3 regions of the Allobosea sp. 10L417 genome follow, and region 1 is predicted to be linked to each of the others. Evidence: predicted binding sites of a transcription regulator. Region 1 holds the regulator's gene; each other region holds the start of a gene.
What was found. Region 1 encodes LexA, which represses DNA repair genes until DNA is damaged. Its sites were predicted from a motif close to TGTTCNNNNTGTGTTCNG; they were not measured.

Region 1 (10,598 bases):
AGATGCTGCCGGTGAAGGCGCCGGCCGAGGCGATCGACATCGTCGGCACCGGTGGCGATTCCTCCGGCTCCTACAATGTCTCGACGCTGGCCTCGATCATCACCGCCGCCTGCGGCGTGCCCGTCGCCAAGCATGGCAACCGCGCGGCCTCCTCGCGCTCGGGTGCCGCGGACGTGCTGACCGCGCTCGGCGTCAGGGTGGGGCTGGATTCGGCCGGCACGGAGCGCTGCATTGCCGAGGCCGGGGTCGGCTTCATGTTCGCGCCGACGCATCACGCCTCGATGCGCCATGTCGCGCCCGTGCGCACCGAACTCGGCACGCGCACGATCTTCAACCTGCTCGGCCCGCTCTCCAACCCGGCCGGCGTCAAGCGCCAGCTGATCGGCGCCTTCTCCGAGACCTGGCTCGAGCCGATGGTCAAGGTGCTGGCCTCGCTCGGCTCGACCCGCGTCTGGGCCGTGCACGGCTCCGACGGGCTCGACGAGATCACCACCACCGGCCCGACCCGCGTCGTCTCGCTCGATAGCGGCAGGATCGAGAGCTTCACGATCAGCCCCGCCGATGTCGGCCTTGAGCCGGCCAGGCCGGAGGTGCTGCGCGGCGGCACGCCCGAGCAGAACGCGGCTGCGCTGAACGCCGTGCTGGCCGGCGAGAGAACCGGCTTCCGCGACATCGCCGCCTTCAATGCGGCGGCGGCGCTGCTGGTCGCCGGCAAGGCCGCGAACCTGAAGGACGGCTTCGCCCAGGCGACGGCCGCGCTCGACTCCGGCAAGGCCAAGGCGACGCTCGCCGCGCTCGTCAAAGCCTCGAATGCGTGAGGCCGGCATGACCGACATCCTCGCCAAGATCGAAGCCTATAAGCGCCAGGAGATCGCGGCCGCCAAGGCCGCGGTGCCGCAGGCCGAGATCGAACGCCGTGCCCGCGCGGCCGCCAAACCGCGCGGCTTCGCCGATGCGCTCGCCGCCAAGCTCGCGGTCGGCAAGCCGGCCCTGATCGCCGAGATCAAGAAGGCCAGCCCGTCCAAAGGGTTGATCCGCGCCGATTTCGACCCGCCTTCGCTCGCCCGCGCCTATGCCGCCGGCGGCGCTGCCTGTCTTTCGGTACTCACCGACGCGCCCTCCTTCCAGGGCCAGCCGGAATTTCTGACGCAGGCGCGCGAGGCCTCCGGCCTGCCGGCGCTGCGCAAGGATTTCCTCTACGAGCCCTATCAGGTCTACGAAGCCCGCAGCTGGGGCGCCGACTGCATCCTGATCATCATGGCCGGCGTCGACGACGACACCGCCCGGGCGCTGAACGAAGCCGCTCGCGATCTCGGCATGGACGTGCTCGTCGAGGTGCATGACGACGCCGAGCTCGACCGGGCACTCAAGCTCGAAAGTCGGCTGCTCGGCATCAACAACCGCGACCTGCGCAGCTTCCACGTCGATCTCGCCGTGACCGAGCGGCTGGCGCCGCGCGTCCCGGCCGACCGCATCGTCATCGGCGAGAGCGGCATCTTTGCCCATGCCGACATCGCCCGTCTCAACAAGGCCGGCGTCAACAGCTTCCTCGTCGGCGAGAGCCTGATGCGGCAGGCGGACGTCACAGCGGCGACGCGGACCCTGCTGACCGGCCAGGCTCAAGAGAACGCGGCGTGAGCCGGCTCAGCCATCTCGACGCCCAAGGCCAGGCACATATGGTCGATGTCGGCGACAAGGCCGAGACGACCCGCATGGCAGTAGCCGAGGGCAGCGTCGTGATGGCGCCGGAGACGATTGCGATCGTGCGCGACGGCAATGCTAGGAAGGGCGATGTGCTCGGCACGGCGCGCCTCGCCGGCATCATGGCCGCTAAGCGCACGCATGAGTTGATCCCGCTCTGCCACCCGCTGCTGCTCAGCAAGATCGGGGTCGATCTGGAGATCGACGAGGCCCTGCCGGGCGTGCGCGTGCGCGCTGAGGTGAAGATGAAGGGCCAGACCGGCGTCGAGATGGAGGCGCTCACCGCCGTGTCCGTCGCCTGTCTCACCGTCTACGACATGGTCAAGGCAGTCGACAGGGCGATGCGGATCGAGAATATCCGGCTCCTGCACAAATCCGGCGGCCAGTCCGGCGACTACGAGGCGAAAGCCCGCTGATGGCGCTCACCCCGGTCCCCGTCGCGCGCAAGGCGCTGCTCAACAGCATTCCGGGACCGACCGGAGCGGAGACCCTCCCGCTCGCGCAATGCGCATGGCGGGTGCTCGCAGCCGATCTGAAGGCGCTCAGAACCCAGCCGCCCTTCGCCAACTCCGCCATGGATGGCTACGCCGTGCGTGCCGACGAGATGGCCGAAGATGCCACACTCGCCGTGATCGGGGAGTCCGCCGCCGGGCGGGCCTTTGACGGTACGGTCGGGCCGGGCGAAGCCGTACGGATCTTTACCGGCGCGCCGATGCCTGATGGTGCCGACACCATCCTGATCCAGGAGGACGCCGACGGCGTCGGCAGCCCCACGATCCGCGTGCGGGTGCCCCCCGCCAAAGGCAAGTTCCTGCGCCGGGCGGGGCTCGATTTCCGCGAAGGCGACGCCCTGCTGTCGGCCGGACGCGTGCTCGACAGCGCCGCACTCGGGCTCGCCGCCGCGATGGGCCATCCCTCGCTGCCGGTCCGGCGCAAGCCGCGCGTCGCGATCCTGGCGACCGGCGACGAGCTGGTGGCGCCGGGCGAGCCTGTGGGGCGCGACCAGATCGTCGCCTCGAACTCCTTCGCGCTCGCCGCGCTGGTCGAAAAGGCCGGTGGCACCGTGCTCGATCTCGGCATCGCCCGCGACGACCATGCCGATCTCGCCAACAAGATCGGCATGGCGCGGGCTGCCGATGCCGACGTGCTAATCACGCTGGGCGGCGCCTCGGTGGGCGCACACGACCTCGTGCAGGAGGCGCTGACCCGCGCCGGGATGTCTCTTGGCTTCTGGAAGATTGCCATGCGGCCGGGCAAGCCGATGATGACCGGTCGGCTCGGCCGGATGGTCGTGGTCGGGCTTCCCGGAAACCCGGTCTCCTCGATCGTCTGCGGCCATCTCTTCGTGCTGCCGCTGATCGAAGCCCTGCTCGGCATGGCCGGCGCCGATCGCGACCGCAGCGTCCCCGCCCGCCTCGGCAGCGACCTGCCGGGCAATGACGAGCGTGAGGATTATCTGCGCTCGGAGCTGGCGCTGACGCCCGATGGTTGGGTTGCAACGCCTTTCGATCGGCAGGATTCCTCCATGCTCGGCACATTGGCGCGGGCGCAGGCGCTGACGATCCGCCCGGCCCATGCTGCGCCCGCCAAGATAGGCGACCTCTGCCGTATCCTGCCGCTGCGGTAGACGGGCGCTCTCGCGCGACCGGGTTGCGGAACACAAGGCGAACAGTTATGGTGTTCGTGATTTGTTTCGAATCTACGCTTTTCCGGGGCCGGCGGGATCATGCTGACACGCAAGCAACACGAACTCCTGCGCTTCATCCAGGAACGCTTGCGTGAGAGCGGGGTGCCGCCCTCCTTCGACGAGATGAAGGACGCGCTCGATCTGCGCTCGAAATCCGGCATCCACCGGCTGATCATGGCGCTGGAGGAGCGCGGCTTCATCCGCCGCCTGCCCAACCGGGCGCGTGCGCTCGAAGTCATCAAGATGCCCGATGGACTCGGTACGCCGCAGCAGCGGCCGCGTTTCAGCCCTGCGGTCGTCCAGGGCGGGCTCGGCACGCAGCCCAATCTCGGCAAACCCCGCCCCACCGCCGATGAGGACAGCCGCTCTTCGATCGCGATCCCGGTCATGGGCCGCATCGCCGCCGGCACACCGATTTCGGCCATTCAGAACCGCAGCCACACCGTCTCGTTGCCGCCCGACATGCTCGGCTCCGGCGAGCATTACGCGCTCGAAGTACGTGGTGACTCGATGGTCGAAGCGGGCATCCTCGACGGCGACACCGTCATCATCCGCAAGCAGGACTCGGCCAATACCGGCGATATCGTCGTGGCACTGATCGACGACGAGGAGGCCACACTCAAGCGGCTGCGCAAACGCGGCTCCTCGATCGCGCTCGAAGCCGCCAATCCCGCCTATGAGACGCGTGTGCTCGGGCCGGACCGGGTCAAGATTCAGGGCCGCCTCGTCAATCTGATGCGGCGTTACTGAAGCCGTTCGACCTCGGCTTCGCCATCGGCGGAAGCTGGCGGAATGCTGATGCTCGTTGCAGCGGGCGCCGCCAGACGGGGTTCGCGTCGGCGGCTCCACGGCCGATCGGCCGCGCTGGGCTCTGAGATGCGGCTGCTCCATCCCGACGCCGTGCGGTAGAGCGAGGTCGCGCCGTCGCGTGACAGTCCCATTCGCTCGATCAGCCGGGCCTTGCAGGCGCCGCTCCAGGGAATGGCGGTGACGACGAGGTCGGCCCGCAGGCAATCTTCGATGATCGCCAGCCGGTCGCGCGTGTAGGAAATCATGCGCTTGTCGGCCGTTTGCGCAACACAACCCAGTTGATCGCAAGCGATGCCGGCGCGCAGCGTCGGATCGTCCGGCGAGCGGCTGTCGCCGTCGGCACTCAGCCATTGCTGCAGCACGAAGCGGCTGGGCTTGCCGGCGACCGCAAGGCGTCCATCGAGGCCCCGCACAGCAAGCCCCGAGCCGTCGCGTTCGATCAGGATTTCCGGCCGCTCCGGCTTTCCGGCGATGGCGACGCCGAGCACGATGGGGACCGCCGCCAGCCAGCGCCAGGCCGTGGTCCACAGCGTCAGCCAGAGCAACGCCAGCACGAAGCAGGTCAGCACGGCCGGGCTGAAGGCGGCGATCATCACGGTGGAATGGTCGATGCTTGCGACCCAATGCGCCACCTTGAGCACGACATCCGAAGCCAGCCCCATCAGCGCCCAGGCAGGCCAGTCCAGCCCGAAGGGATAGGCGAGCACGCCGAACACCGCCGCAGGCATCACGAACAGCGAGACGAAAGGCAGTGCCATGGCGTTGCCCAGCAGGCCGAAAGGGTTGAAGGTCTGGAAGTGATAGGCCCCGAAGGGCGCTGTTGCGGCCGTCGCCAGCAAGGTGGTGACGACGATGCCGAGCGCCGCTGCCCAGACCGGCCCGAGCGGCCATGGCAGGCTCGGGGGCGGCTCCGTGCGTTTTCGGCTCTCCCAGCGTTCGGCAAAGGCGATCAGGGCCGCAACCGCGCCGAATGACATCTGGAAGCTCGGTCCGAGCAGCGCCTCCGGCTCGCGTAGCAGCACGATCATGGCTGCAAGAGCGAGATTGCGCATGCTCAGTGCAGCACGATCGACAAGGATCGCGCCGAGCATCACCAGCGTCATGATCAGCGAGCGTTCGGTCGCGACGTCACTGCCTGAAAAGATACAGTAGGCGGTCGCGCCGAGCATCGCCGCGACGGCCGCGATCTTCTTGATCGGCCAGAGCAGCGCGGCAGTCGGGGAGAGCGCCAGTAGGGCGCGCACCAGCCAGAAAATCGTCCCGGCCGCGAGAACCATGTGCAGGCCTGAGATCGAGACGATGTGGTAGATTCCGGCGGCACGCAGGTCATTGTTCGTCGCCTCGGTGATCAGGCCGCGCTTCCCCGTGACAAGGGCGGCAGCGACCGCCCCGCCCTGCCCGCCGCCTACTTCGGCGATGCGCCGGGTCAAGGCGTTGCGGGCCCGGTCGATCGTGACATCGACGGCAAGGCGCGTCGGCATTGGGTGCGGCGCGGGCGCCGACGCGATCTTGCCTGCGATACTGCCGACTGCGCCGATGCCGCGGAAGAAGGCATCGCGCGCGAAATCGTAGCCGCCCGCCCGAGCTGGCCCCGGTGGAGGCAGGAGCCGCGCCGTCGCCGCGATATGATCCCCCGGAGCGACCGAGCCGGCGCGGATATTGACGCGCACGCGCCTTGGACGCTCCGCGGCCGGCATTCCGGCGAATTCCGTTAACAGCAGGACAATGCGGGCGCCGTTGTCGCGTGCCTCCACGCTCTCGACGAAACCCGTCACCTTGCCGATTCGCGGCCGCTCCAGCATCGGCGCGGCGATATCGGCCGTCCGCCAGACGCCGGCGGCAAAACCCGCGAAGGCGGCGGCCGCCGCCAGACAGGCCATCGAGGCGAACCGACGGGTTCGCAGCGCGAACGCGAAGATCGCGCTGAGCGCGAAGCCGGTCAGAGGCGCCCACAAAGCCGGCTCACGATCTGCCGCGAAATAAAGCAGGATGCCGACGCCCGTCGCCACAGGCAGCCATAGGAACGGGCGGCGACGCTCCGCCTCCAATTCGAGCGCCTGACCGAGCCGGGCCTGCCAGTGGTTGAACCAGGCTTTGAAGCGAACGGAGATCAGCCAGGGCGCGAGCAGGCGCAAAGGCAACGCCTCGGCTCGCGCGCCGCGCGGCATGTCCTGCCCCGGCGGCCCCGGCTGCATTCTCCGCCCCTCCCCCGCCGGCGCAGCAATTTGACCGCTTAACCTTTCCGGCCAAGCCATGTTACAGGGCGCGCGCCGGTTGTCATGTCATGACCTGCGCCATTTCCCTGTCTTGCCCCGGACGGCTCGTGCCGCCCGGCCGGAGTTGCCTTCCATGAGCAATGCCGTCGTCACGCGCTTTGCGCCCTCGCCCACCGGTTTCCTGCATATCGGCGGAGCCCGCACGGCGCTGTTCAACTGGCTCTATGCCCGCCGGCAAGGCGGCAAGATGCTGCTGCGCATCGAGGACACCGACCGCGAACGCTCGACCGACGCAGCCATCGCCGCGATTCTCGACGGGCTGGAATGGCTCGGCCTCGATTGGGACGGCCAGACCGTCTATCAGTTCCAGCGTGCGGCGCGCCACCGGGAGGTCGCCGAGCAGATGCTCGCCGCCGGCAGGGCCTATTACTGCTATGCCAGCCCGGCCGAGCTCGAGGAGATGCGCGAGAAGGCGCGCGCCGAGGGCAAGCCGCTGCGCTATGACGGGCGCTGGCGTGATCGCGATCCGTCGACCGCGCCGGAAGGCGTGAAGCCGGTGATCCGCCTCAAGGCGCCGCAGACCGGCGAGACCGTAGTCAATGACGAGGTCCAGGGCCGCGTCGTCTGGCAGAACGAGAATCTCGATGACCTCGTGCTGCTGCGCTCGGACGGCACGCCGACCTATATGCTCGCCGTCGTGGTCGACGACCATGACATGGGCGTGACCCATGTCATCCGCGGCGACGACCATCTCACCAATGCCGCCCGCCAGACGCAGATCTACGATGCGCTCGGCTGGGACGTGCCGAGCATGTCGCATATCCCGCTGATCCACGGTCCCGACGGCGCCAAGCTCTCGAAGCGCCACGGCGCGCTCGGCATCGATGCCTATCGCTCGATGGGCTATCTGCCGGCGGCACTGCGCAACTATCTCGTGCGGTTGGGCTGGAGCCATGGCGACCAGGAAGTCTTCTCCACGCAGGAGATGATCGACGCCTTCAATCTCTCCTCGATCGGCCGTTCGCCAGCCCGCTTCGACTATGCCAAGCTCGAGAACCTCAACGGGCTCTATATGCGCCAGTCGAGCGACCAGGAACTGCTCGACGCGCTCAAGGTCATCCTGCCGGAGATCGGCCCTGCCCGCGGGCTCGGCCCAACGCTGTCGCCCGAGCTCGAAGCGCGTTTCCTCGCAGCGATGCCCGGCCTCAAGGAGCGCGCCAAGACGCTGGTCGAGCTGCTCGACAGCGCCTTCTATCTCTATGCCCCACGCCCGCTGCAGCTTGACGACAAGGCCAAGAGCCTGCTCGACGAAGCCGCGCGCCAGCGCCTGCCGCAGATCGCGGAGAAGCTCGCCGCGGTCAGCGACTGGTCGCCGGCTCCGCTCGAAGCGGCCGTGCGGGCCTATGTCGAGGAGACCGGCATCAAGCTCGGCCAGGCGGCGCAGCCGCTGCGCGCCGCGCTGACCGGCCGCGCCATGTCGCCCGGCCTGTTCGACGTGATGGCCGTGCTCGGCCGTGACGAGACGCTGGCGCGGCTCGCCGACCAGGCCTGAGCTGTCGTCAATGGGGCGTCGCCGCTGCCGAGCGGTGCCCCACTTTCAGCTTTCATGCTCGCGCATGCCGCCTCGCGATGGCGGCGCTGTCGCTGCTCGCGCAGATATGATCCGGACGCGGTTCCAATCGCCTTTAGGCTTGGTTGAATGCACTGGGCAAATGGTCTAGTGACGCGCAAGTGCGTTGCGCGGCCACCCCGCGGCGGGGCACGAATATTGCTTGTAAATCAGTCACATGGGTCTCCTTCCACCTCCCCTCCCGACATCAGCCCGTCACATCGCGGGCCGCGGATGGGAAAAGGCTGGCGCGGAAGTGCCGGCGGACAGGCGAAACAGGGGCTGAACAGCAGCGAGCCTTGAAAGGATCGGTATCGATGAGCGGAAACACGAGCCAGCTCCAGGTCGGCGACAAGACCGTCGACATGGCGATCAAGCAAGGGTCGGTCGGCCCTGCCGTCATCGACATCGGCAAGCTCTATGCCCAGACGGGCATGTTCACCTACGACCCCGGCTTCACCTCGACCGCGAGCTGCGAGTCGCAGATCACCTATATCGACGGCGACCAGGGCGTCCTGCTCTATCGCGGCTACCCGATCGAGCAACTCGCCGAGCATGGCGACTTCCTCGAGACCTGCTATCTCCTGCTCTACGGGGAACTGCCGACCGCCGCGCAGAAAGCGGATTTCGACTATCGCGTCACGCGCCACACCATGGTGCATGAGCAGATGGCCCGCTTCTTCCAGGGCTTCCGCCGCGACGCGCACCCGATGGCCGTCATGGTCGGCTCGATCGGCGCGATGTCCGCCTTCTATCACGACTCCACCGACATCTCGGACCCGCATCAGCGCATGATCGCCTCGATGCGCATGATCGCGAAGGTGCCGACGCTGGCGGCGATGGCGTTCAAATACACCGTCGGCCAGCCCTTCGTTTATCCGCTGAACTCGCTGGACTACACCTCGAACTTCCTGCGCATGTGCTTCGCGGTCCCGGCCGAGGAGTACAAGGTCAACCCGGTGCTGTCGCGCGCGCTCGACCGCATCTTCATCCTGCACGCCGACCACGAGCAGAACGCCTCGACCTCGACCGTGCGCCTGGCCGGCTCGTCGGGCGCCAACCCCTTCGCCTGCATCGCGGCCGGCACGGCCTGCCTGTGGGGGCCCGCCCATGGCGGCGCCAACGAGGCGGCGCTCAAGATGCTTGAGGAGATCGGGACCGTCGACAACATCCCGAAATACATCGCCAAGGCCAAGGACAAGAACGATCCGTTCCGCCTGATGGGCTTCGGTCACCGGGTCTACAAGAACTACGACCCGCGCGCCAAGATCATGCAGAAGACCACGCATGAAGTGCTGAACGAACTCGGCATCAAGGACGACCCGCTGCTGGACGTCGCTGTCGAGCTGGAGCGCATCGCGCTGCACGACGAGTACTTCATCGAGAAGAAGCTCTACCCGAATATCGACTTCTATTCGGGCATCACGCTGAAGGCGATGGGCTTCCCGACGTCGATGTTCACCGTGCTCTTCGCCGTCGCCCGCACGGTCGGCTGGATCGCGCAGTGGAAGGAGATGATCGAGGATCCCTCCCAGAAGATCGGCCGCCCGCGCCAGCTCTACACCGGCTCGCCGCAGCGCGACTATACGCCGATCGGCCGCCGCTGATCCCAGCGCAGCACGAACGCCAGCAAGGGCGCGGTGGTCTCCACCGCGCCCTTATTGTTTCGGAAGATTGATCAAAGCCATGTGGATGATCCGCTAGCGCGTCTGGGAAGGTGCTGAAGGACAACCCGGGCCAGTATTCTTGTGCCTCCTCCGATGTCGGCACGCCGCTGCATCTCTCCGGCGAGCTGTTCAAATCGCTCGGCGGCGTCCAGATGAACCATGTGCCCTATCGCGGCGCCGGCCCGGCGCTGAACGACGTCGTCGCTGGCGCGGTGCCGATCATGTTCGACAACCTCCCCTAGGCCGGCTTCATCCGCGAAGGAGCGCGTCGCGTCCTTCCCGGATGTGCCGGCCATCGCCGAGAGAGGCCTGCCGGGCTATGAGACCTATACCTGGAGCGCGCTGTTCGGCCCGGCCAACATGCCCCACCCTGTCGTCGAGAAGATCAACCAGGCCGCCAACCTGGCGCTCAAGGACGAGGGCGTGAAGAAAAAACTCAACGACGTCAGCGCCGATATCGCCGGCTCGACGCCCGAGCAGCTCGGCGAGCACGTCAGGACCGAACTCGCCAAATGGGCGCCGATCGCCAAGGCGTCCGGCGCAGTCGTCGAATAAGCCGGCTTACAAACTCAAGCCTCGCGGCGAGCCTGCGAGGTGACCAAGGCCAACGCCGCGTCGACGGCGTTGGCGGCCGGACTGGGCCCCGCCGAGCGCATGATGGTCTCGACCTCGGCGAAGCCGTCGAGCTGCACCAGCCGATCAGGCCCCTCGGCGAGCGCCGCCAGCAAATGCCGGCCCAGGGCCTCCGCCGTCGCATCATCCTGGATGAACTCCGGAACGACGTTCCGGCCCAGAATCAGGTTCGGCAGAATCACGCTCGGCAGCTTGATGAGCCGCCGGGCCAGCACTGCCTCCCAGCCTGCCCCGCGATAGGCGGCAACCGTCGGCACGCCCGACAAGGCCAATTC
Region 2 (10,598 bases), on a different contig from region 1:
TGGGGCGACAGGCGGATCAGGGTGACCGAGAACTTCGAGCGAGAGGTTGGTCTCAAAGCCTATGCGGCGTGGACCAACAAGAAGGATCGTCACCCCTACTGAGGCGCGTGGTCGAGACCGGCCGCTATGCGGCCGCGGAAAGTCAGAAGGCCGAGGACAGAAATGATCCGGCTCCGCGAAAGCGGGACCGGGGCGCAATGACTGACGCCCGTTTTCGATCCCAGCGACTGTTCGGCCTTTCGCGACGTCGGCTCCTCGCGCTAAACCCGGCGCATGGACGCCTCCGTTCCGATGGCCCGCGCGGTCGATCTGCTCGCCTGGTATGACCGCCATCGCCGCGCGCTGCCCTGGCGCGCCGTGGCGGGCGAGCGCCCTGATCCCTATCGCGTCTGGGCCTCCGAGATCATGCTGCAGCAGACCACGGTCGCGGCGGTCAAACCGTATTACGAGCGCTTCATGGCGCGCTTCCCGACCGTAAAGGCCCTTGCCGAAGCGCCTTCCGAGGATGTGATGCAGGCCTGGGCCGGCCTCGGCTACTATTCCCGTGCCCGCAATCTCCACGCCTGCGCCCGCGCGGTCACCGAGAATCACCGCGGTCGCTTCCCCGATACGGAGGAGGGGCTGCGGGCCTTGCCGGGCATCGGCGCCTACACGGCCGGAGCGGTCGCCGCCATCGCCTTCGACCGGCCGGCCGCGGCCGTCGACGGCAATGTCGAGCGCGTCATGACGCGGCTCTTCGCCATCGCCGATGAACTGCCGGGCGCGCGGCCGCTGATCCGGGAGAAGGTTCTGGCGATGCTGCCGATCGATCGGCCCGGCGATTTCGCGCAGGCTCTGATGGATCTCGGCGCGACCATCTGCATGCCGCGCAACCCGGCCTGCGGGCTCTGCCCCTGGCGCGATCCCTGCCGGGCGCGGGCGGACGGCATGCAGGAGAGCTTTCCGCGCAAGGCGGCGAAGAAGGCGGGCAAGATCCGCTACGGCGCTGCCTTCGTCCTGACCCGTGCCGATGGGGCCATCCTGCTGCGCACGCGCCCCGCCAAGGGGTTGCTTGGCGGCATGGCTGAGGTGCCGACCAGCGAATGGCGCGCCGATTACGAGCTTGACGGCGCCGCGCAGGATGCGCCGCTGCCCCTGCGCTGGACCCGGCTGGCCGAGCCGGTGCGCCACGTCTTCACGCATTTCCCTTTGGAACTGACGGTGTTCACCGGCAGCGTTCCGGAGCGGACTCTAGCTCCCGCTGGCATGCGCTTCACAAAGCTGGCGAATCTTGCCGGCGAGCCGCTGCCGAGCGTCATGCTGAAGGTCGTCGAGCGCGCGGGGCTCTACCGCTCGAAGACGCGATAGGTCATCGTCATCGTCCTGAAGCTTTTTGACCTCAGCGCCGCGGGAGCCGTTCTTCAGGATGGTGGCCATGACAGCCCCGCTACGATCTCACGAGCCAGAGTGGGCGCGCAGCCGGCGCGCGCATCCTCTGAACGAATGATGGCAGGAGTTTTGGCCGGCGGGCGGTCAGCCCGCCGCCATCTGCGCCCTGATCTCGCCGCGCAGCGCGTCGAGCACGGTCAGCCCGCCTTCGCGCTCGACATGCCAGAAGGTCCAGCCATTGCAGGCCGGTAGGCCCTGTGCCAGCGCGCCGACCTTGTGGATCGAGCCCACGGCAGGGCCGAGGATCAGCGTGCCGTCGGCGCGGATAACGGCCTTGTGGCGCCGCTTCTCGTCATGGACGGTCTCGCCGGCCTTCACCAGCCCGGCTTCGACCAGGCTGAGGAACGGCACGCGCGGCTCGCTGCGCTTGGAGGGCGCGGTGGAGAAGGCTTCCGGCGCCAGCGGCGTCACCGCGGCGATGCGCTCGCGCGCAGCCTTGGCATAGGTCGCATCGCGCTCGAGGCCGATAAAATGGCGGCCGAGCGCCTTGGCGACGGCGCCGGTCGTGCCGGTGCCGAAGAACGGATCAAGGATCACGTCGCCAGGATTGGAGGCCGAGAGCAGGACGCGGGCAAGCAGGGCTTCCGGCTTCTGCGTCGGGTGCACCTTGGCGCCGCCAGCGTCCTTCAGGCGCTCATCGCCTGTGCAAAGCGGCAGATACCAGTCGGAGCGCATCTGCAGGTCGTCATTGCCGCCCTTCAGCGCTTCGTAGTGGAAGGTGTATTTCGAAGCTTCGCCGCGCGCCGCCCAGATCAGCGTCTCATGGGCGTTGGTGAAGCGCCGGCCGCGGAAGTTCGGCATCGGATTGGCTTTTCGCCAGACGATGTCGTTCAGCATCCAGAAGCCGAGATCCTGCAGCGTCGCACCGACGCGGAAGATATTGTGGTAGCTGCCGATGACCCACAGCGCCCCGTCCGGCTTCAGCACGCGGCGCGCGGCGGCAAGCCAGGCGCGCGTGAAGGCGTCGTAATCGGCGAATGAGGCGAACTTGTCCCAGTCGTCGTCGACGGCATCGACGAGGCTGTCGTCGGGCCGGCGCAGATCGCCGCCGAGCTGGAGGTTATAGGGCGGATCGGCGAAGATCAGGTCGACGCTTGCCGGCGGCAAGGCGTTCATCGCCGCGACGCAGTCGCCGACGAGGATCTGATCGAGCGGCAGTTCCTGCGGAACGCCGATTTGTTCGGGAAGGCTCCTGGCCTTCATCCGAGCCCCCAGCGCTGGCCGTCCGGTACGCGAAACCTGAATCCGGACGGGAGCGCTGGCGGTCCCGGTACGCGAGATACCCATGACGCCAAGACCGTTACGCAACTTCAACGAGCGCGATATTGGCCGGACAGGGTAAAGGCCGGGTTTCCGCTTTGAAAAAAATGCGTCCCGTTTTGGGGCTGCAGATTTTGCCTAGCTCGTTGGCAAACAAGGGAAATTCGTAAACGGGCGTTAACCCGCGGATTGCCGCTAGGGCAATCTGGCAGGGTTCCCGTCATGCTCGGGTTTGACCCGGTATCTCCTGCCGAGGACGGCCCTGGGGCCTCCTTCTGTCTGAGATTCTCGGGTCCGGGCTTCGCTTCACCCGAGAATGACGCCAGGCAATCCTTACCGGAACCAGACGCCCTTCACCGGGGCGAAGGAATAGCGGTGCTCGGGGCAGGGGCCGTGCTCGGCGATGGCCTTGCGATGCTGCGGCGTCGCATAGCCGACATGGCCGGAGAAACCATAGGCCGGATAGCGCCGGCACAGCCGCGCCATCATTCGGTCGCGCGTCACCTTGGCGACGATCGATGCGGCCGCAATGGAGGCCACGGCACCGTCCCCCTGAATGATCGCCTCGCAGCTACAGCTCATCTGCGGCGGATCGTTGCCGTCGACCAGCACATGCAGCGGCGCCAGCGGCAGCGCGGCGATCGCCCGGCGCATCGCCAGCAGCGTCGCCTGTCGGATGTTGAGCGCGTCGATCTCGACCGCTGTGGCGCTGGCGACAGCCACTGCAAGCGCCCGCTCCATGATCTCGCCGAAGAGCTCCTCGCGGATCGGTGCCGGCAGCTTCTTCGAATCGTCGAGCCCATGCGGCACGCGGGCCGGATCGAGGATGACGGCCGCCGCCACGACCGGGCCGGCGAGCGGCCCGCGCCCAACCTCGTCAATGCCGGCCAGCGGCCAGAGGGCGTTAGCGATGGCGTGTGTCTCGCGGCTGAAATCAGCGGGCATGGCGGGCTTATGCAACAGAGTGCCGCCGCGAGCTAGACCGCTGTCGTCCTCCTCCACCATCATCCCGGACAATCTGCCATGGGCGGCGCCGATCCGGGATCCATGCCCAAGCCTTCAATCAGAGGCGCTCCGGCAATCAGAGGCGCTCCGGAATGGATCGCGGTTCTACGCTTCGTTGCGCCCGGTACGACCTCCGCGCGTGTCCATTCAAAACAGGCTCAGCTGCGCCTTTTCCTTCTCGGGCCTTACGAACAGGTCGGTGCGCAGCCTCCGGCGCGCCGTGTTGAAGCCGATACGCTCGGCCGCAAGCTCGAAACGCCGACCGATCATCCAGGCATAGGGACCTGAGCCGACCATGCGCTGTCCCCATTGCGAATCATAATCCTTGCCGCCGCGGGTCGAGCGGATCAGCGACATCACATGCCGAAGCTTGTCGGGATGATGCGTCAGCAACCACTCCTGCACGATGTCGCGCACCTCGAGCGGCAACCGCAGCAGCACATAGCCGGCCTCCTGCGCGCCCGCCGCCTTGGCGGCGTCCAGAATTCGCTCGATCTCATGCTCGTTGATCGCCGGTACGATGGGCGCAACCAGCACCGTCACCGGGATGCCGGCTTCCGACAGCTTGCGGATCGTCTCGAGCCGCTTCGGCGGCGAGGCGGCGCGCGGTTCCATGCCCCGCGCCGTCTTGGGATCGAGCGTCGTGACCGAGAGCGCGACCTTGACCAGGCCCTTCTCGGCCATCGGGGCGAGGATATCGATGTCGCGCTGGACCAGGGCCGATTTGGTGACGATGCCGACCGGGTGGTTGAACTTCGAGAGCACTTCCAGGATCTGGCGCATGATCCTCAGCTTCTTCTCGATCGGTTGATAGGCGTCGGTATTGGTGCCGATCGCGATGGTGCGCGGCTGATAGGAAGGAGAGGAGAGTTCCTTCTCCAGCAGTGCCGCGGCGTCGGGTTTCGCCGTCAGCTTGCTCTCGAAGTCGAGGCCGGGCGAGAGGCCGAGATAGGCGTGGGTCGGCCGCGCGAAGCAGTAGACGCAGCCATGCTCACAGCCGCGATAGGGATTGATCGAACGGTCGAAGGAGATGTCCGGCGAGTCGTTGCGCGTGATGATGTTGCGCGCCTTCTCATAGGCGATCTCGGTCTTGAACGGCGGCAACTCTTCCAGCGAGCCCCAGCCATCATCCTCGGTGACGCGCTGCTCCGCTTCGTAGCGCCCTCCCGGATTGACGGTGGCGCCCCGCCCGCGCCGTCGTTCCGGGTCGATGCGGTGGCCGGCATAGGCGAGCGGGTCGGCCGGCGCGACGACTGGCGCCGAGATGGTCGGCTCCCTGTCGTGCCGCCGCAGCGGCTGGGCCGATGGATAGGGCCTTTCGGTGGGTCTGGCCTGTGGCATGGCTTTCGAACCGGTTCACTGCCGGGAATCGGCATTTTGTGATCTCGGATAGAGTGAACATAACAAGAACAAAATGCAAGAGCCGGATTGCGGCGTGCTGCGCTGCGGCATAGAACCTTGCGTATGCTCACAGCCGTGATCCGCGCCGATGGTTCCCCACGAGCTCTCGCCGCCACGCTGGCCGTGCTGATCCCGGCGGTGGCGGAAGGGCTGCTCGGTCATGCGGTGATCGTGGATACGGTCGGCGCTCCCGATTTCGAGCGTGCCGCGGACACGACCGGCGCATGCTATCTGCGCACCGGCCCGGCCGCGGCCTGGCAGGGTGGGGCGGCCGCGGCGCGCGGCGATCGGCTCGTGCTGTTCGAGGCCGGCGACGTGCCGCAGGCGCACTGGGCGCTGGTGGTGGAGCGCTATCTGTTGCTCACGCCGGATCTGCCGGCCCTGATACCGCTTCACGCAGTCGGCGCTGCGCTGCGCGAGCGCGTCGCGCTGTCCTTCGCCGGGCGCAGGCTCCGGTCCGGGCTCGTGTTGCCGAAGGCGATGGTCCTGGAAGGGCGCCTCGACCAGGCGCCGCAGCGCCTGCCGGTGTGGCGCGAGCGCGCAGGGTAGGGCGGTGTCCGAGGCGGCATGACATCGGGCCGCGTGCCTCCTAAGCTGGAGGCGTCGGGAGGCTGATATGACGATACCGGGCGAGATTCTTCTGGCGAGCGATCTGTCCTCGCGCACCGACAGGGCTGCGGAACGCGCAGTGCTGCTGGCGCGCGGATGGCAGGCAAAGCTCGCGATCCTGCATGTCACGAATGCGACGGAGCAGGGGAGCGCCGGTCTTGCGGCCGAGGCCTGGCGCGAGGAGCTGCCCTCGGCGGCCGGCGAGGCGGAACTGCTGGTCCGTAACGGTTCGTTGCCGGACGTGCTGGCCAAGGTCGCCGCCGAGCGGGGCAGCGGACTGATCGTGACCGGCGTCGCGCGCTACAACGACGTCCGCGACTACGTTGTCGGGACGGCCGTTGACTATATCGTTCGCAGGGCGGCTGTTCCGGTCCTGATCGTCCGCCGGCGCGCCGATCGCCCTTACGGCACGATTGTCGTCGGCACGGATTTCTCGGAGGGCTCGCGCCGGGCTCTGCTGGCGGCTGCGGAACTGTTTCCGCAGGCGCGCCTCCTGCTGGTTCATGCCCATCCCGGCCCCGGCCCCAGGACCGATTTTCAAGGCAAGGGCGATTTCCTCCGCGCGGAGGCCGAGGCCGGGATGAAGGCCTTCCTCGACGCGGCAAAGCTTCCCGAGAGCCTCATCACGCGGCTCAGCACCCAGAGCGTCGAGGGCAATGCCGCCGCGGCCATCGAGCATTGCCGCGCCGCGGCCGGAGCAGAATTGGTCGTCGTCGGCCGCTACGGGCAGGGTGGCTTTGCCGAAGCGGTGATCGGCAGCACGGCCGAGACGATCTTGGGCACGGTCCGGGCCGATATCCTGATCGCGCCCGGCGCCTGATCGCCGGCGTCGGCTCACCGGCTCGGCTGTTCGAAGGATCCGTGTGCGAATGCCTATACGGGGTTCCGGAAGGTGTCGCAGCTCTGCAGCGAGCCCGACTGGAAGCCGGTGTTGAACCACTTCGTCCGCTGCGCCGACGAGCCGTGCGTGAAGGAATCCGGCACGACTACGCCCTGCGCCGCCCGCTGGAGCTTGTCGTCGCCGATCGCAGAGGCGGTGCGGATAGCTTCCTCGATATCGCCTTGGTCGATCCGGCCCATCGCCTGGATATTATGCGCCCAGACGCCGGCGAAGCAGTCGGCCTGCAATTCGATCCTGACCGAGATCGCGTTCGAATCGCGCTCGGAGGAACGCTCGCGGATCTGGTTGGCCTTGGGCAGGATGCCCAGCAGGTTCTGGACGTGGTGGCCGACCTCGTGCCCGATCACATAGGCATAGGCGAAGTCGCCGCCGCCGCCGAGCTTGCGCTGCATCTCCTGAAAGAAGGAGGTGTCGAGATAGACCTTCTTGTCCACGGGGCAGTAGAACGGCCCCATCGCCGATTGCGCCGTGCCGCAGCCCGAACGGTCGACGCCGGAGAACAGCACGAGCCGGGGCGGCTGGTAGCGGATATTGGCCTGCTGCGGCAGGATTTTCGACCAGACGTCCTCGTTCTGCGCCAGCACGGCCGAGACGAAGCGGCCCATCTGGTCCTGCGGCGGGCCGGAAGAGCGGCGGGTTTCCTGCGTCTGCTCGCGCCCGCCAATGCCGCCGATCATTTCGGCGCCGCCGATCAGCAGGCGGGGATCGATGCCGAGCGCCCAGCCGAGAAGGCCGAGCACAACCATGGTGCCGATGCCGATGCCGCCGCGCCCGCCAGGCATGCCGGCGAAACCGCCGCCACCGCCGCCGCCGCGCCGGTCCTCGAGATTCTCGGACTGGCGATAGTCTTCCCACTGCATGGACGGTTCCTCGACGAAACGCCCCGCAATCTCGCCGGGAGATGCGGGGAACTCAAGTCGTCTTTGCAGGCCCCGCCTGAACGAAGCCTGATCGTTATCCTCTCACTCAGTGATAGCCGCTGTCGACCCTGACCTTGCCGCGGAAGGTCCAGTACACGAAGGCCGTATAGAACAGGATCATCGGCAGGAGGAAAGCGACGCCGATCAGCACGAAGATATGGGAGGAGGGTGCGGCCGCCGCGTCCCAGATCGTGATGTCGGGCGGCACCAGATAGGGGAAGTTCGAGATCGACAACCCGACGAAGCAGAGCAGAAAGATCGCGACGGTCAACGCGAAGGGCGTGAACTCATGCGCGCCATGCAGCCGCCGCCAGGCGAGGTAGCCGCACAGCGCCGTCAGCAGCGGGAACGGCCAGAGCCAGACGAGATTGGCCGGGGTGAACCAGCGCTCGGCGATTCGCGGGTGGGCATAGGGCGTCCACAGCGAGACCAGCGCCGCGAAGGCCAGGAGGCCCAGCAACAGGATCTTCGCCTGCCGCCGGGCCCGTTCGGCGACGGGGCCGTCGGTCTTGTAGAGCAGCCAGGTCGCGCCGAGCAGGGCGTAGCCCACGATGACACCGGCTCCGCACATCACCGTGAACGGCGTCAGCCAGTCGAGCGGCCCGCCGGCGAACTGGCCGTTCTTGACGGTGACGCCCTGGATCAGCCCGCCGAGCACGAGCCCCTGCGAGAAGGCAGCGACGGCCGAACCCAGCCAGAAGGCGAAGTCCCAGCGTCGGTGATGCGGCTTGGCCACCCAGCGGAACTCGAAGGCGACGCCGCGGAAGATCAGTGCCAGCAGCATCAGCGTGATCGGGATGTAGAAGGCCGGCATGATGATGGCGTAGGCCTGCGGGAAGGCGACCCAGAGGCCGCCGCCGCCCAGCACCAGCCACGTCTCGTTGCCGTCCCAGAACGGGGCGACCGAGTTCATCATCTGGTCGCGCTCGCCCTCGTCCTTCGTCGTCGGGAACAGGATGGCGATGCCGAGGTCGAAACCGTCGAGCACGACGTAGAGCATCACGGCGGTGCCGATCAGCACGGCCCAGATGACCGGAAGATACCATTCCATCGTCGTGGCTCCTCAGATCGCCGGCTGGATCTTGTCGTCGCCGGGCTGGCCGTCGCCGAAGATGGTGGCGGCTTCGCCCTGCACGGCCTTGAGCGTGCGCTTCGAGGGTTGCTCGGGCGCGTCCGGGCCTGCGATCTCGTCCGGTCCCTTGTCGATCAGGCGGTTGATCAGGAGGATGCCCGCCGTGAACACCACCGAGTAGACGCAGACAAACAGGAAGAGCGAGATCGCGACCTGGGTGGTCGTCACCGGCGAGACGGCATCGGCCGAGCGGATGATGCCCGTCGCGAGCCAGGGCTGGCGGCCCACTTCCGTGACGAACCAGCCCGAGAGGATGGCAAGGAAGCCGACGGGCCAGGTGTATTGGGCGATCCAGAGCCAGCGCCGCGATTCGAACACTGTGCCCTTGCGCCAGAGCCAGGCGCCGATCCAGCCGAACAGGATCATCAGCACGCCGATCCCGACCATCGCCCGGAAGGCGAAGAACGGGATGAGAACCGGCGGCCGGTCCTGCACGGCAAAATCCTTCAGGCTCGGGAAGAGCGCATTCATGCTGCCATGGGTGACCAGGCTGGCGACGCCGGGAATCGAGACCTCGAAGCGATTGAGCTCGGCCTTCTCGTCGGGCCAGGCGAAGAGCACGAGGGCGCCGGGCTTGGACGAATCCCAATGCGCCTCGATCGCGGCCAGCTTGGCCGGCTGGTAGGTCGCGGTGTCGCGGCCGTGGAAATCGCCGATCACCGCCTGCAGCGGCGCCGTCAGCGCGATCATCAGGATCGCCATCCGCACCATCGTCTTGGCCGATTCTGTGCGGTGCCCGGCGAGCAGATGGCGCGCGCCGGTCGCCAGCACGACGAAGGCGGTCGTCAGATAGGCCGCGGTCATCATATGGGCGAAGCGCAGCGGGAATGTCGGATTGAAGACGATCTTCACCCAGTCGACGGGATAGGCGATGCCGTCGCGCACCTCGTGTCCAGCCGGATACTGCATCCAGCTATTGGCCGAGAGGATCCAGAAGCCCGAGAGCGCCGTGCCACCCGCGACGATCACCGCCGAGGTGAAGTGCAGCCAGGGCGGCACGCGCTTCCATCCGAACAGCATCACGCCGAGGAAGGAGGCCTCGAGGAAGAAGGCCGATAGCACCTCGTAGCCGATCAGCGGGCCGACCACGTTGCCGACGGCCGTCGAGAACCGGCTCCAGTTGGTACCGAACTGATAGGACAGCACGATGCCGGAGACGACGCCCATCGCGAAGGATACGGCGAAGATCTTGGTCCAGAAGCGTGCGAGCAGATGAAACTTCTGGTCGCCCGTCTTCAACCAGAGGCCGAGCAGTGTCGCGATATAGGCGGATAGCCCGATGGTGAAGGCTGGAAAGACGATGTGAAATGAAACGGTGAAAGCGAACTGGATGCGTGAAAGCTGAAAAGCGTCGATTTCCATCGCAAGACTCCGGCCAGCTACCGCCTCGGGGCGGCTTGAAACGATCCTGCCGAAGGCAGCATCGTCGCTCTCGGCCAGATTAGTCAAATCCGAGGCTGGGCGAGAGGCGCGGATGTCGCAGTCGCCGGTCGTGATGTCGCAGGGGAGGGGGCCTGCAACCTCGGCGTGCAACCGTCCCGGCGCGGAACTGCGCGCACTGTTGCACCCAAACGGAATGGTTCTCTGGGCGCGCGGAGACGTTGCCTCTACTCGTATTCGCCCTCGATATCCCTGCCGGTATAATCCTTCATCAAGGCTGTCGCGATCAGGCTCAGGATTGCGCAGGCGAGAATGTAGAAGGCGATCGCATAGGCCGTTCCATACTTGGCAAACAGCCAGGCGGCGATGAGCGGAGCCGGGCCGCCGGCGATCACAGAGGCGAGCTGATAGCCGAGCGAGGCGCCGCTATAGCGCAGGCGGCCGGTGAAGGATTCCGCGATCAGTGCCGCCTGCGGTCCATACATCATGTCATGCGGCACCAGCGAGATCACGATGGCCAGGAAGATCAACAGCGCCGAGCCGGTGTTGAGCATCCCGAAAT
Region 3 (10,598 bases), on a different contig from region 1:
CGAGATCGCGGTCGCATGCATGGTCAGGAGGAGGCTGATCGACGTCGTCGCGGTCACGCGCACCGGAGCATTGGCGAGCGGTTTCGCAGCCTCTGCGCGGATCGCGAAGCGGCGGGCGGCAGCCTCGATCTCGCCGGCCTCAGCAGCAAGCCCCTGTCCGATCGCCGTCGGGGCGAGGTGATTGGCCTCGCGCGTGAAAAGCTGAAGGCCGAGGTCGCGTTCGAGCGCCTTGAGCCGGCGCGCGACGGTGGCTTCGCTCAGCCCGAGCTGCGCCGCCGCCACGGCCATCGACCCGCCGACGGCGATGGCGTGAAAGATCCGGATATCGTCCCAGGAGGCGCTCCCGGCGGCTGCCGCCAGATCGCCGTCGCGTCGAGATGGAGGTGGAGAAGGCTCGGCCATAGGGTCAGCGGCCAGTCGCCCGGCGCGGTCCGGTGCTTGCGGTCATGGCATTCGGTAGGGTGAGGCGGGTTCGGCATGCGCGAACCCTGCCTGCAACGGCCGCGTGGGGCAGCCCGGCGGCCGTGAAGCCCAGCCCCCCAGAGTTGCTGGGCTCGCTCCTCACAGGTCGATCAGCTCCCCGGCGAAGGCAGCGCGTTCCTGGATGAAGGTGAAGCGAGCTTCCGGCTTGTTGCCCATCAGCCGCTCGACTGTATCGGATGTTTCTTCCTTCGCCTCGTGGTCCACCATGACCTTGAGCAGGATGCGCTTGCTCGGATCCATGGTGGTTTCCTTGAGCTGGGCCGGCATCATCTCGCCGAGGCCCTTGAATCGCGAGATCTCCGGCTTCTTGCCCTTGAACGCCGTCTCAAGCAGCTCGTCCTTATGAGCATCGTTGCGGGCATAGATGCTCTTGCCGCCATGCTGGAGCCGGTAGAGCGGCGGGACGGCGAGGTAGAGATGGCCCTTCTCGATCAGGCGCGGCATCTGGCGCCAGAAGAAGGTGACGAGCAGCGAGGCGATATGGGCGCCGTCGACATCCGCATCCGTCATCACGATGACCTTCTCGTAGCGAAGATCGTCCTCGCGGAATTGCGCGCCGATACCGCATCCCAGCGCCAGGATCAGGTCGGCGAGTTGCTGGTTTGCGTGAAGCTTCTCGCGCGTCGCATTGGCAACGTTGAGGATTTTGCCGCGCAGCGGCAGGATCGCCTGGTTGGAACGGTTGCGCGCCTGCTTGGCGGAGCCGCCGGCCGAGTCGCCCTCGACGATGAAGAGTTCGGAACCAGCCGCGCCGGCATTGGAGCAGTCGGCGAGCTTGCCGGGCAGGCGCAGCTTGCGCGTAGCGGTCTTGCGCGAGACCTCTTTTTCGAGGCGCCGGCGCAGCCGCTCCTCGGCGCGGTCCACCGACCAGTCCAGCAGGCGCAGCGCCTGCTGCGGCGCGGCCGCAAGCCAGTGGTCGAAAGCGTCGCGAACGGCGCCCTCTACGATGCGGGAGGCTTCGAGTGTCGCCAGCTTGTCCTTGGTCTGGCCCTGGAATTCCGGCTCGCGGATGAAGACCGAAAGCATGGCCGCGCAGGTTGCCATCACGTCGTCGGAGGTGACCTGCGCCATGCGCTTGGACTGGCCGATGCGCTCGGCATGGTCCCGCAGTCCGCGCAGCAGGGCGATGCGCAGGCCCTGCTCATGAGTGCCGCCTTCGGGCGTCGGGATCGTGTTGCAATAGGAGGAGGAGAAGCCGTCCTCGCCGGTCGCGAGCCAGGCCACCGCCCATTCAAGCGAGCCGTGGCCGCCTTCCTTGGTGATCTTGCCGGAGAAAATCGGCTCGGCGACGAGGTCCTTGCCCTCGATCTCGCGGCCGAGATAGTCGCGCAGGCCCCCGGGGAAACGGAACACGGCCTCCGCCGCGACATCGCCTTCCGGCTTCAGCAGCGACGGCGCGCAGGTCCAGCGGATCTCGACGCCACCGAAGAGATAGGCTTTGGAACGCGCCATGCGGAACAGGCGAGCCGGCGAGAAATGCGCGCCCTCGCCGAAGATCTGAGGATCGGGATGGAAGCGCACCTTGGTGCCGCGCCGGTTGGCGACGGCGCCGACCGTCTCCAGCGGCCCCTGCGGCAGGCCACGCGAGAAGATCTGGCGGTAGAGCGTCTTGCCGCGCGCGACCTCGACCTCGAGCCGGTCGGACAGGGCATTGACGACGGAGACGCCGACGCCGTGCAGGCCGCCCGACGTCTCATAGGCCTTGGAATCGAATTTTCCGCCGGCATGCAGTATCGTCATGATGACTTCGAGCGCGGACTTGCCCGGGAATTTCGGATGGGGATCGACCGGAATGCCGCGGCCATTGTCCGTCACCGCGATGGAGCCGTCCTCGAACAGCTCGACATCGATGAAGGTGGCGTGTCCCGCCACCGCCTCGTCCATGGCGTTGTCGATCACCTCGGCGAAGAGGTGGTGCAGGGCGCGCTCATCGGTGCCGCCGATATACATGCCGGGCCGGCGCCGGACGGGCTCCAGCCCCTCGAGCACTTCGATTGCGGAAGCGTCATAGCCGGTCTCGGAAAGAGTGCCGTTGCGCGCGCCGTTTCCTGCGGGCGCGGGCGCCTTCGGAGCCGCGGCCGGCGAGCGCGCTTCCGGCTTGGGATCAGCCGCGCGAGGCCGCTCCGGCTCCCCGCCGAAAAGATCGCCGTTCTCGTCCATCACTGCCTAACGTTTCCTGATTCGTTCCGTCCAATTCTAGTGCATGAAGGACGGATTTTGCGATGTGCTTGTTTCATCCGGAGTCCGATCCGGCTCGGTAGCGGCGTCGGGCGTCGCGCCTCGTCGCTCCGCTTATAGACAGGTCCCCGAGACATCGGAACTCTCTCGTTGGAACGGTGCACCGGTCGTCATCGGCATGTGACGTTGCCCTGGCACAAGGGGCATCGGAACCGGCGCGTTCAGTCTGCGTTAACCATCGCCGTCGAGGATCGGAAACAGATCGGGCCTATGCGGACAGCCGCAATGAGCTATGATCGGGGCAGGGGGAAGAAATGGCCGTGGTGTCGCGTCGCTCAGTGCCGGTTACGGGAATCGCAGGGCTGCAGCGTGCCGCGCGGCTTGCGGGTGAGAGCTTCGGGCATGAGGACGTCATCGGCGCGCCGCTGACCCAGGCCGAAAGCCATGCGGGCCGCTGGTTGTGGTGGCTCGCGGCGATTGCTGCATCGGCCGGCCTGACGGCCCTTCATTTCTACTGATCCTTCAGGCAGACAGCGCGGAAGTATCAACCTTTTTGCCCTAAGGCCTTTGGCCGGAGGGTAGAATTTCCATGGCTTCCGGTATCGGTTTCGGCGGGACTCAAGATGGCTCCGCCGCGCGCATCGCAGGCGGAGTGGCCGCCTGATGGCCAAGATCACCGCATTGGGCGCGTATTTCTATCAATCGCTCCTGGCTTTCGGCCTCCTCATCGTCGTCTCCAATCTGCTGCCGGCGTCGGACTACGCTGCCTACTCGCTCTTCGCCTCCATCGTGCAGTTTGCCGATATCGCGTTTTTCCACTGGATCCGCGCCGCCTCCAGCCGCTTCTATCCGGGCCCGGACAAGACCAGCGAACAGGCCGAGCGCGGAGTCATCATGGTCGAGCTCGCTGGAAGCGCGGGCCTCTGCCTGCTCGCAGCCTTCCTTGCCCCGCTCCTCGGCGCTCCGGTCTGGCTGGGATTGCTTGGCGCGATGGCGGCGATCCTGCAGGGTGCAGGCGAACTGCACCTGACCATGCTGCGTTTCCGGCAGGAGTTCAGGCTGTTCTCCTGGCTCCAGGGTGCACGCGCGACGATCCTGGCCGCGGCAACGATCGCCGGCGCTTCGATCAGCCCCGATTTCGCCCATGTGCTGGCCGGGGTGCTGGCCGGCAACATCATCTACTGCGTCATCGCCTGGGCCCGGTCGCGCCGGGTGATGCCTCTTGCCATGCATTGGCAGGCCGATATCGCAACGAGGCATCTGGTCTATGGCGGGATCACGGCCGGCGCCGGCGTCGCGACCCTGCTCATGCCGCTCGCTCTCAAGACCGTCTTGCTCGGCTCGCTCGGCCAGGCCGCTGCGGGGCCGATGCTGGCGCTCGATCTGTTGCAGCGGCCCTTCATCATGATCACCTCGTCGCTTCAGGCGATCCGCTTTCCCGAACTGGTCGCCCAGTTCGATCGCAAGGGCGATCCCAAGGCGATTCAGGCCGAACTGGGCCGCTACTACGCGCTGCTGGTGGGCCTCTCGCTGATCGGAGCCGCTGGAATCATCGCCGTGCTCGGCCTCGCCACCCAGCTCGTCATTCCCGTGGGGCTGCGCGAGGCCTTCCTGCGGACCGCGCCTTTCGTCATGCTGATGGCGATGCTGCGGGCACTCGCCCAGACCGTGCTGCCGGCGCCCGTGCATCTGCAACGCCGCTTGACCGCCATCCTGGGGCTCGCAGCTCTCGACTGCGTTTTGACCTGTGCGGGCGCGCTCGTCGCGATGTGGTTCCTTGCCGGCACCGACACGGCGATCGTTGCCGGCGCTGCCGCCGGCGCCGCCGCGGCGCTGGCGCTCGGATGGTTCATGCTGCGCCGGGAGTCCTTCGCCATGCCTTGGCCGCCGATCGCCCTGTCGGGCACCGCGCTCGCACTGTCCTGGCTCTGCACGATCTGGTTCGCGGGCAACCTCATGCTCGCGACCTGTGCCGCGCTCGCCATCGCGCTCGTCATGAGCGCCTACCCCTTGCTCATCCTTGTCCGCTGGATCGCTCGTTGAGACCGCCTGGCCGGACAAGCCTGCTCGCGCCACGTCGAGGCTCCCGCCATCCCTGCCGCTGGAATGATCTCTGGAGTTCTTCATGCGCGTGGTCATCGTCAGCGATTTCGGCTCGATCAACGGCGGCGCCGCCAAGGTGGCGATCGAGAGCGCCCGCGGCTTGGCCGAGGCCGGCGTCGAAGTCGTCTTCGCCTACGCGATCGGTCCGGTTTCAGACCGTCTCGATCATCGGCTGATCGATGTCGCGCATTTCGCCGGTGAGGAGGTCTGGCAGGTCGGCAGCAAGGTCGCAGCCGCGCGCCAGGGCATCTGGAACGCCCGGGCGCATGCCTTCCTGAGCGAACTGCTTGCGAAGCAGCCCCGCCGCGAGACCCTCGTCCATCTCCACCAATGGACCAAGGCCTTCAGCCCGGCTGCCATCGCCGCTGCGGGCGAGAGCGGGATGCCGGTCGCGATCACGATGCATGATTACTTCTCGTTTTGTCCGGTCGGCGGCTATTTCGACTTCAAGGCCGGAGCGCCCTGTCGGAAGAGGCCGATGTCGATCGGTTGCGTCAGCGCCAATTGCGATCGCGCCTCCTATATCCACAAGCTGGTCCGCGTTGCCCGGCAATGGCGTTCGGACAAGGCGCTGCGGGGTTTGCAAAGGCCGCTCTTCATTCATGTCAGCGCGTTTGCTCGCGACGTCGCCGAGCCGTTCCTGCCACGCACGGCACGGCATGTTGTGATCGAAAACATGATGAACGCGACGCCGCACGCGCCTGCGGACGTGGCCAAAAGCCGTCATGCCACCTTCGTCGGCCGGCTTACCCAGGAGAAGGGCATTCTGGTCCTGGCGCAGGCGGCTCGCGAAGCCGGCGTTGCCTTACGGTTCGTGGGTGATGGGGACGATGAGATCAAGGCTGCGGTCGCTGGCCTCAACCCGGATGCCGAGATCACCGGTTGGCTCGATTCCTATGCGGTCCTCGCCGAACTCCGCGCCGCCCGCTGCCTGGTGGTGCCATCGCTCTGGTATGAGACAGGGCCGCTGACCGTGGGCGAGGCGATGGCGCAGGGTGTCCCGCCCATCGTGCCGCGCACGATCGGCGCCGCCGGTCGTGTGCGTGATGGAATCGACGGCCTTGTTCTCCCCGCCGTCGAAGCCGGAGCGTTGACCGAAGCTCTCATTGCCTTGCGCGACGACGCTTTCGCGTCACGTCTCGGGCGAGCGGCTCATCAGGCCTTCTGGGCAGAGCCGCCGACGCTCGGTCGTCATGTCGAGGCGCTGCGCGCCAGCTATCGGGCTGCCTTTGCTGCGACGGCGTAGGCTTGTTTCAGGTCAATGGCCGTGCGGCCGCAAGCAGATTGGCGGAAAAGGCAGGAGGGGCGTCGATAGGTTCGATCCGGCACTCGTGCCCCTGGAATAGCCGCACGAACTCTCGCGTGAGCGGCGAGGCCGTGTGAGCGGTATGTCTGAGCATGTAGAGGCGGTCGTACCCAAGGCTGCGCAGGACGTTCCAGCTCGACGCGCCGAGCTCTGCTGAATTGCTTTCGAAGGCGATCACGGGCCGATGCCGCGCCAGGGTTTCGGACAGGCCCTGGAAAACGGAGTGCTCGAAGCCCTCGACATCGCATTTCACGAAGGTGATCGCGCGCCCATCCAGGCCAAGCTCCGTGACAAGGCGGTCTCCGTGGCGCACAGGCAAGCTCCTGTCGCCGTTCCCCTTTGCGAAGGTGCCGGTCCCGTCATTGCCTTCCTCGTGGAAGGAGAAAGGGAGTTCGGCGTCTTCCGGCCCCAGCCCAACCTCGGCCACCTGGACATTGGTGCAATGGTTGAGGGCCAGGTTCGCGCGCAGGACAGCGCTCATCTGCGGGTTGGGTTCGAAGCAGACGACGCTGTCGAAGAGACCTGACCAGACCACTGCATGATTGCCGATATTGGCGCCGATATCGAGGCAGATGCCTTCGCCCAGAGCAAGGTTCCGGATCAGTTCCGTCAGGCAGGCGAGCTCCTCGCGCTCGTACAGGCCGTTGGTGAGGACGGCAAGCCCGACATGTTCATGCGGGATGACCGCAAGCCGGGGAGAATGACGGCGCAGCTCCCCCCATTGCCGCCGCACTAGGGCCTTGATCGCCAGATCCCGGATTCGAAACAGCGCACCCATGACTTATCCCCGTCGCCTCCGGCGCCAATATACCGACGGTCCCTGAAACATTCCGATAACAAGGGACACCACATGCCTGGATATCGCGTCTTCGATGATGTCGTCATCGCCGACCCCGCCACGCCGCCGCCGGCCGGGTTCACCAGCGGGCCGATCGGCAATGCTATCGACGCCGCACGGGTTGCCGGCAAGCCGCTTCAAGTTCGGCCCGGCAGCTATAGCCTTTCCAATATTGACATTCTGACAACGAACGGAGCCGGGCGCGGCATCGAAGTCTACTGCCCGGCGGGTTCGGCGATCCTGACCTTGACGGGCGGCAGCTATGGCTTGCGCATTGCCGGCCAATCGGGGATGAGCTTCCGCAACCTGACTTTCGACGGACAGAACATCGCGCTGCCCGCCTATGGCGCGCCCAATGTCATCACTGCGGCTGCCGGGCTGGTCATCCTCGACAATGCCAAGAACACGGCGTTTCGGAACTGCTCCTTCCGCAACACGGTAAAGACGGCCGGTGAGCCAACGACCGGCGCCTACAAGGCAGGCCTGCTCTGTGTCAACGACTCGCTGCCGGTCATCACAGCGTCCACATTCGACAATGTCGACATCGCAATCTGGGCCTTCAGCTCCGAGATCCTTGTCGATGATTGCACGGTCACCGGCGCCAAGAACAACGGCATTGCGGTGTGGGGCACCGTCGGCAGCGGCGGCAACCTCTCAACCATTCGCAACAACAGGATCAACTTCGTCGCGAGCGACTACGGAACTGGAGCCAACGGCAACGGTGTCGCCGTCTATCTGGCCAATGACGTAACGATTACCGGCAACGTCATCATGAACTGCGATTTCTCGGCGGTGCGCATCAATGGTGGCTCGCGCTGCCTGATCGCCGACAACACCTGCTGGAACATTCGCGAGGGCTGCCTCTACTACGAGGCTCCCGCCTCGGGGCAGGACAGCACTGGCGTCACGATCGTCAACAACAGGGTCGATACGGCCGGGGACGGTGTCTACGTCACCAATTCCGGCTTTTTCGGCGACGGAACCGCCCGCAGGGCCGTCATTCAGGGCAACCAGATCAGCAACCTGTCCTCGAACGCCATTCCGGCTTCCGGCGGCATCGGGCCCTATTCGACGATGGCAATCGGCGTCACCGTCGAGCAGGATTGCATCGTCTCGGGCAACATCGTCGAAAACGCCCTGGGTGGCATCAAGCTCGGTGTTGCGCAGGGCGCCCGCGACCTCGTCTGTGATGGCAACCTTCTGCGGCAATGCGGCGTCGGCATCGCCTTCTCGGCCAATGCGGCAGCCGGCAAGATGGTGATCGCGAACAACGTGATATCCGGATCCGGCAGCAACGCGCTCGTCTCGGCGACGACGATCGGGCTGACGCCGCCGCTCGTCAGCTACAACGCCAATCTGCTGTCACAGACGGCCGGAGCCGGCGCCCAGATCCTGATCGCGCATAATCGCGCGTCCTGACGGCTCTCCATTCGCCAATAAGAAAAACCGGGGCGTTTCCGCCCCGGTTCACAAAGGTTGGCCGCAAAGCGCGGCCGGGAGGAAGCGCGCGGCCGGTTCCCTGCGAAGCCGGCCGAAATCCTCAATACGAGTAGTACATCGCGAACTCGACCGGGTGCGGCGTCATCTCGAAGCGCGCCACATCCTGCATCTTGAGCTCGATATAGCTCTCGATGAAATCGTCGTTGAAGACGCCGCCGGCCTTGAGATAGGCGTTGTCCTTCTTGAGGGACTCCAGCGCCTCGCGCAGCGAACCGCAGACGGTCGGGATCTTCTTCAGCTCGCGCGGCGGCAGGTCGTAGAGGTCCTTGTCCATCGCCGGGCCGGGATCGATCTTGTTCACGATGCCGTCCAGACCGGCCATCAGCATGGCCGCGAAGGCGAGATAGGGGTTCGCCATCGGATCGGGGAAGCGGACCTCGACGCGCTTGGCCTTCGGCGAGGTCGTCCACGGAATACGGCAGGAAGCTGAGCGGTTGCGCGCCGAATAGGCGAGCAGCACCGGAGCCTCATAGCCCGGGACGAGGCGCTTGTAGGAGTTGGTCGAGGGGTTCGTGAAAGCGTTCAGCGACTTGGCATGCTTGATGATGCCGCCGATGTACCACAGGCACTCCTGCGACAGGTCGGCATATTTGTTGCCGGCGAAGACCGGCTTGCCGTTCTTCCAGATCGACTGGTGGACATGCATGCCCGAGCCGTTGTCGCCATAGATCGGCTTCGGCATGAAGGTCGCGGTCTTGCCGTAGCTCTGGGCCACGTTGTGGATCGCGTACTTGTAGATCTGCATGAGATCGGCGGTGTGCGTCAGCGTGTCGAACTTCATGCCGAGCTCGTGCTGGGCCGAAGCGACCTCGTGGTGGTGCTTCTCGACGACCACGCCCATCGACTGCATGGCGGCCAGCATCTCGCCGCGCATGTCCTGAGCGGAATCCTGCGGCGGGACCGGGAAGTAGCCGCCCTTGGTGGCGATGCGGTGGCCGAGATTGCCGCCCTCGTAATCGGCATAGCCGTTGGTCGGCAGCTCGACGTTATCGAGCTTGAAGCCGGTATGGTACGGGTCGGCGGCGATCTTGACGTCGTCGAAGACGAAGAACTCGGCCTCGGGGCCGACATAGACGGTGTCGCCGATGCCGGTCGACTTCAGATAGGCCTCGGCCTTCTTGGCGATGCCGCGCGGGTCGCGGCCATAGGGCTCGCCGGTGCCGGGCTCGAGCACGTCGCAGTTGATGACCATCGTGGCGGCCGAGAAGAACGGATCCATCGTCGCGGTCGTCGGGTCCGGCATCAGCAGCATGTCGGACTCGTTGATGGCCTTCCAGCCGGCGATCGAGGAGCCGTCGAACATCGTGCCCTCGGCGAAGATGTCCTCGTCGATCATGCCGACGTCGAACGTCACGTGCTGCCACTTGCCGCGCGGGTCGGTGAAGCGGAAGTCGACGTATTTGACGTCATTGTCCTTGATCGCCTTGAGGACATCCTTGGCGCTTTTCATTTCAGCATTCCTCTTGCCAGCAGTTTTCAAACTCGTGGGCCGTCGCTGGCTCCAATCCAGCCGCGGCCTTTGATTCCGTGATGCGGGGGAAAGATCTCAGATCGCGTCCGCGCCGGTCTCGCCGGTCCGGATGCGGATCGCCCCCTCGACCGTTGATACAAAAATCTTGCCATCGCCGATGCGGCCGGTCTGGGCGGCCTTGACGATGGCCTCGATGGCGCGGTCGACCATGTCGTCGCTCAGGACGATCTCGATCTTCACCTTCGGCAGGAAGTCGACGACGTATTCGGCGCCGCGATAGAGTTCGGTATGGCCCTTCTGGCGTCCGAAGCCCTTGGCTTCGAGCACCGTGATCCCCTGCAGACCGACCTCCTGAAGCGCCTCCTTCACCTCGTCCAGCTTGAAGGGCTTGATGATCGCTTCGATCTTCTTCATGCGCCGATCGACCTCCACTGCGCTTCAGGCTCCGGCGCGTGCCGGAAAAGAACTGCAAAAATCCGTCGGCGCGGGCTGGGAGCCCCTCGGCTTTCGGATGATTGCGACCGTACGTCTGCTCATAGCATTGGCGCAAACGCCCCGCCATGCGGCAGGCCCCATTCCTTCGCCTGTGTAGGAGGCAAAAAACAGCACAAAAATAGTTCATATGATTAATTCAGCGGCAATCGGCCTGATCCGCATCGTCTTGCGATATTGGGCCAGACGGTCCCATCATGCGGCATGACGATCTCTCAAGCCGAAGC

Region 2: the regulator LexA is predicted to act here: its motif matches at 5,088-5,105, upstream of AC1DE3_RS21850 (PA0069 family radical SAM protein).
Region 3: the regulator LexA is predicted to act here: its motif matches at 2,655-2,672, upstream of parE (DNA topoisomerase IV subunit B).

Annotation. Positions count from the first base shown of each region.
Region 1 is NZ_JBFTJP010000007.1:45,972-56,569, forward strand. Features, by position in the region: gene trpD (anthranilate phosphoribosyltransferase) at 1-818, shown strand, start outside; gene trpC (indole-3-glycerol phosphate synthase TrpC) at 826-1,638, shown strand; gene moaC (cyclic pyranopterin monophosphate synthase MoaC) at 1,635-2,117, shown strand; gene AC1DE3_RS17600 (molybdopterin molybdotransferase MoeA) at 2,117-3,328, shown strand; gene lexA (transcriptional repressor LexA) at 3,428-4,138, shown strand; gene AC1DE3_RS17610 (ComEC/Rec2 family competence protein) at 4,132-6,393, opposite strand; gene gltX (glutamate--tRNA ligase) at 6,548-7,966, shown strand; gene gltA (citrate synthase) at 8,341-9,630, shown strand; partial or broken gene AC1DE3_RS17625 (Bug family tripartite tricarboxylate transporter substrate binding protein) at 9,741-10,245, shown strand; gene lpxB (lipid-A-disaccharide synthase) at 10,260-10,598, opposite strand, start outside.
Region 2 is NZ_JBFTJP010000010.1:69,453-80,050, reverse strand. Features, by position in the region: gene AC1DE3_RS21870 (nucleoside deaminase) at 1-102, shown strand, start outside; partial or broken gene mutY (A/G-specific adenine glycosylase) at 274-1,320, shown strand; gene AC1DE3_RS21860 (site-specific DNA-methyltransferase) at 1,513-2,715, opposite strand; gene AC1DE3_RS21855 (ribonuclease HII) at 3,022-3,633, opposite strand; gene AC1DE3_RS21850 (PA0069 family radical SAM protein) at 3,841-5,034, opposite strand; gene AC1DE3_RS21845 (hypothetical protein) at 5,152-5,643, shown strand; gene AC1DE3_RS21840 (universal stress protein) at 5,711-6,523, shown strand; gene ypfJ (KPN_02809 family neutral zinc metallopeptidase) at 6,577-7,464, opposite strand; gene cydB (cytochrome d ubiquinol oxidase subunit II) at 7,571-8,575, opposite strand; gene AC1DE3_RS21825 (cytochrome ubiquinol oxidase subunit I) at 8,588-10,018, opposite strand; gene AC1DE3_RS21820 (MFS transporter) at 10,264-10,598, opposite strand, start outside.
Region 3 is NZ_JBFTJP010000009.1:74,480-85,077, reverse strand. Features, by position in the region: gene AC1DE3_RS20715 (LysR family transcriptional regulator) at 1-402, opposite strand, end outside; gene parE (DNA topoisomerase IV subunit B) at 562-2,643, opposite strand; gene AC1DE3_RS20705 (hypothetical protein) at 2,976-3,179, shown strand; gene AC1DE3_RS20700 (hypothetical protein) at 3,325-4,704, shown strand; gene AC1DE3_RS20695 (glycosyltransferase family 4 protein) at 4,787-6,010, shown strand; gene AC1DE3_RS20690 (FkbM family methyltransferase) at 6,018-6,848, opposite strand; gene AC1DE3_RS20685 (TIGR03808 family TAT-translocated repetitive protein) at 6,921-8,327, shown strand; gene glnA (type I glutamate--ammonia ligase) at 8,449-9,858, opposite strand; gene AC1DE3_RS20675 (P-II family nitrogen regulator) at 9,955-10,293, opposite strand; gene AC1DE3_RS20670 (NAD(P)H-hydrate dehydratase) at 10,576-10,598, shown strand, end outside.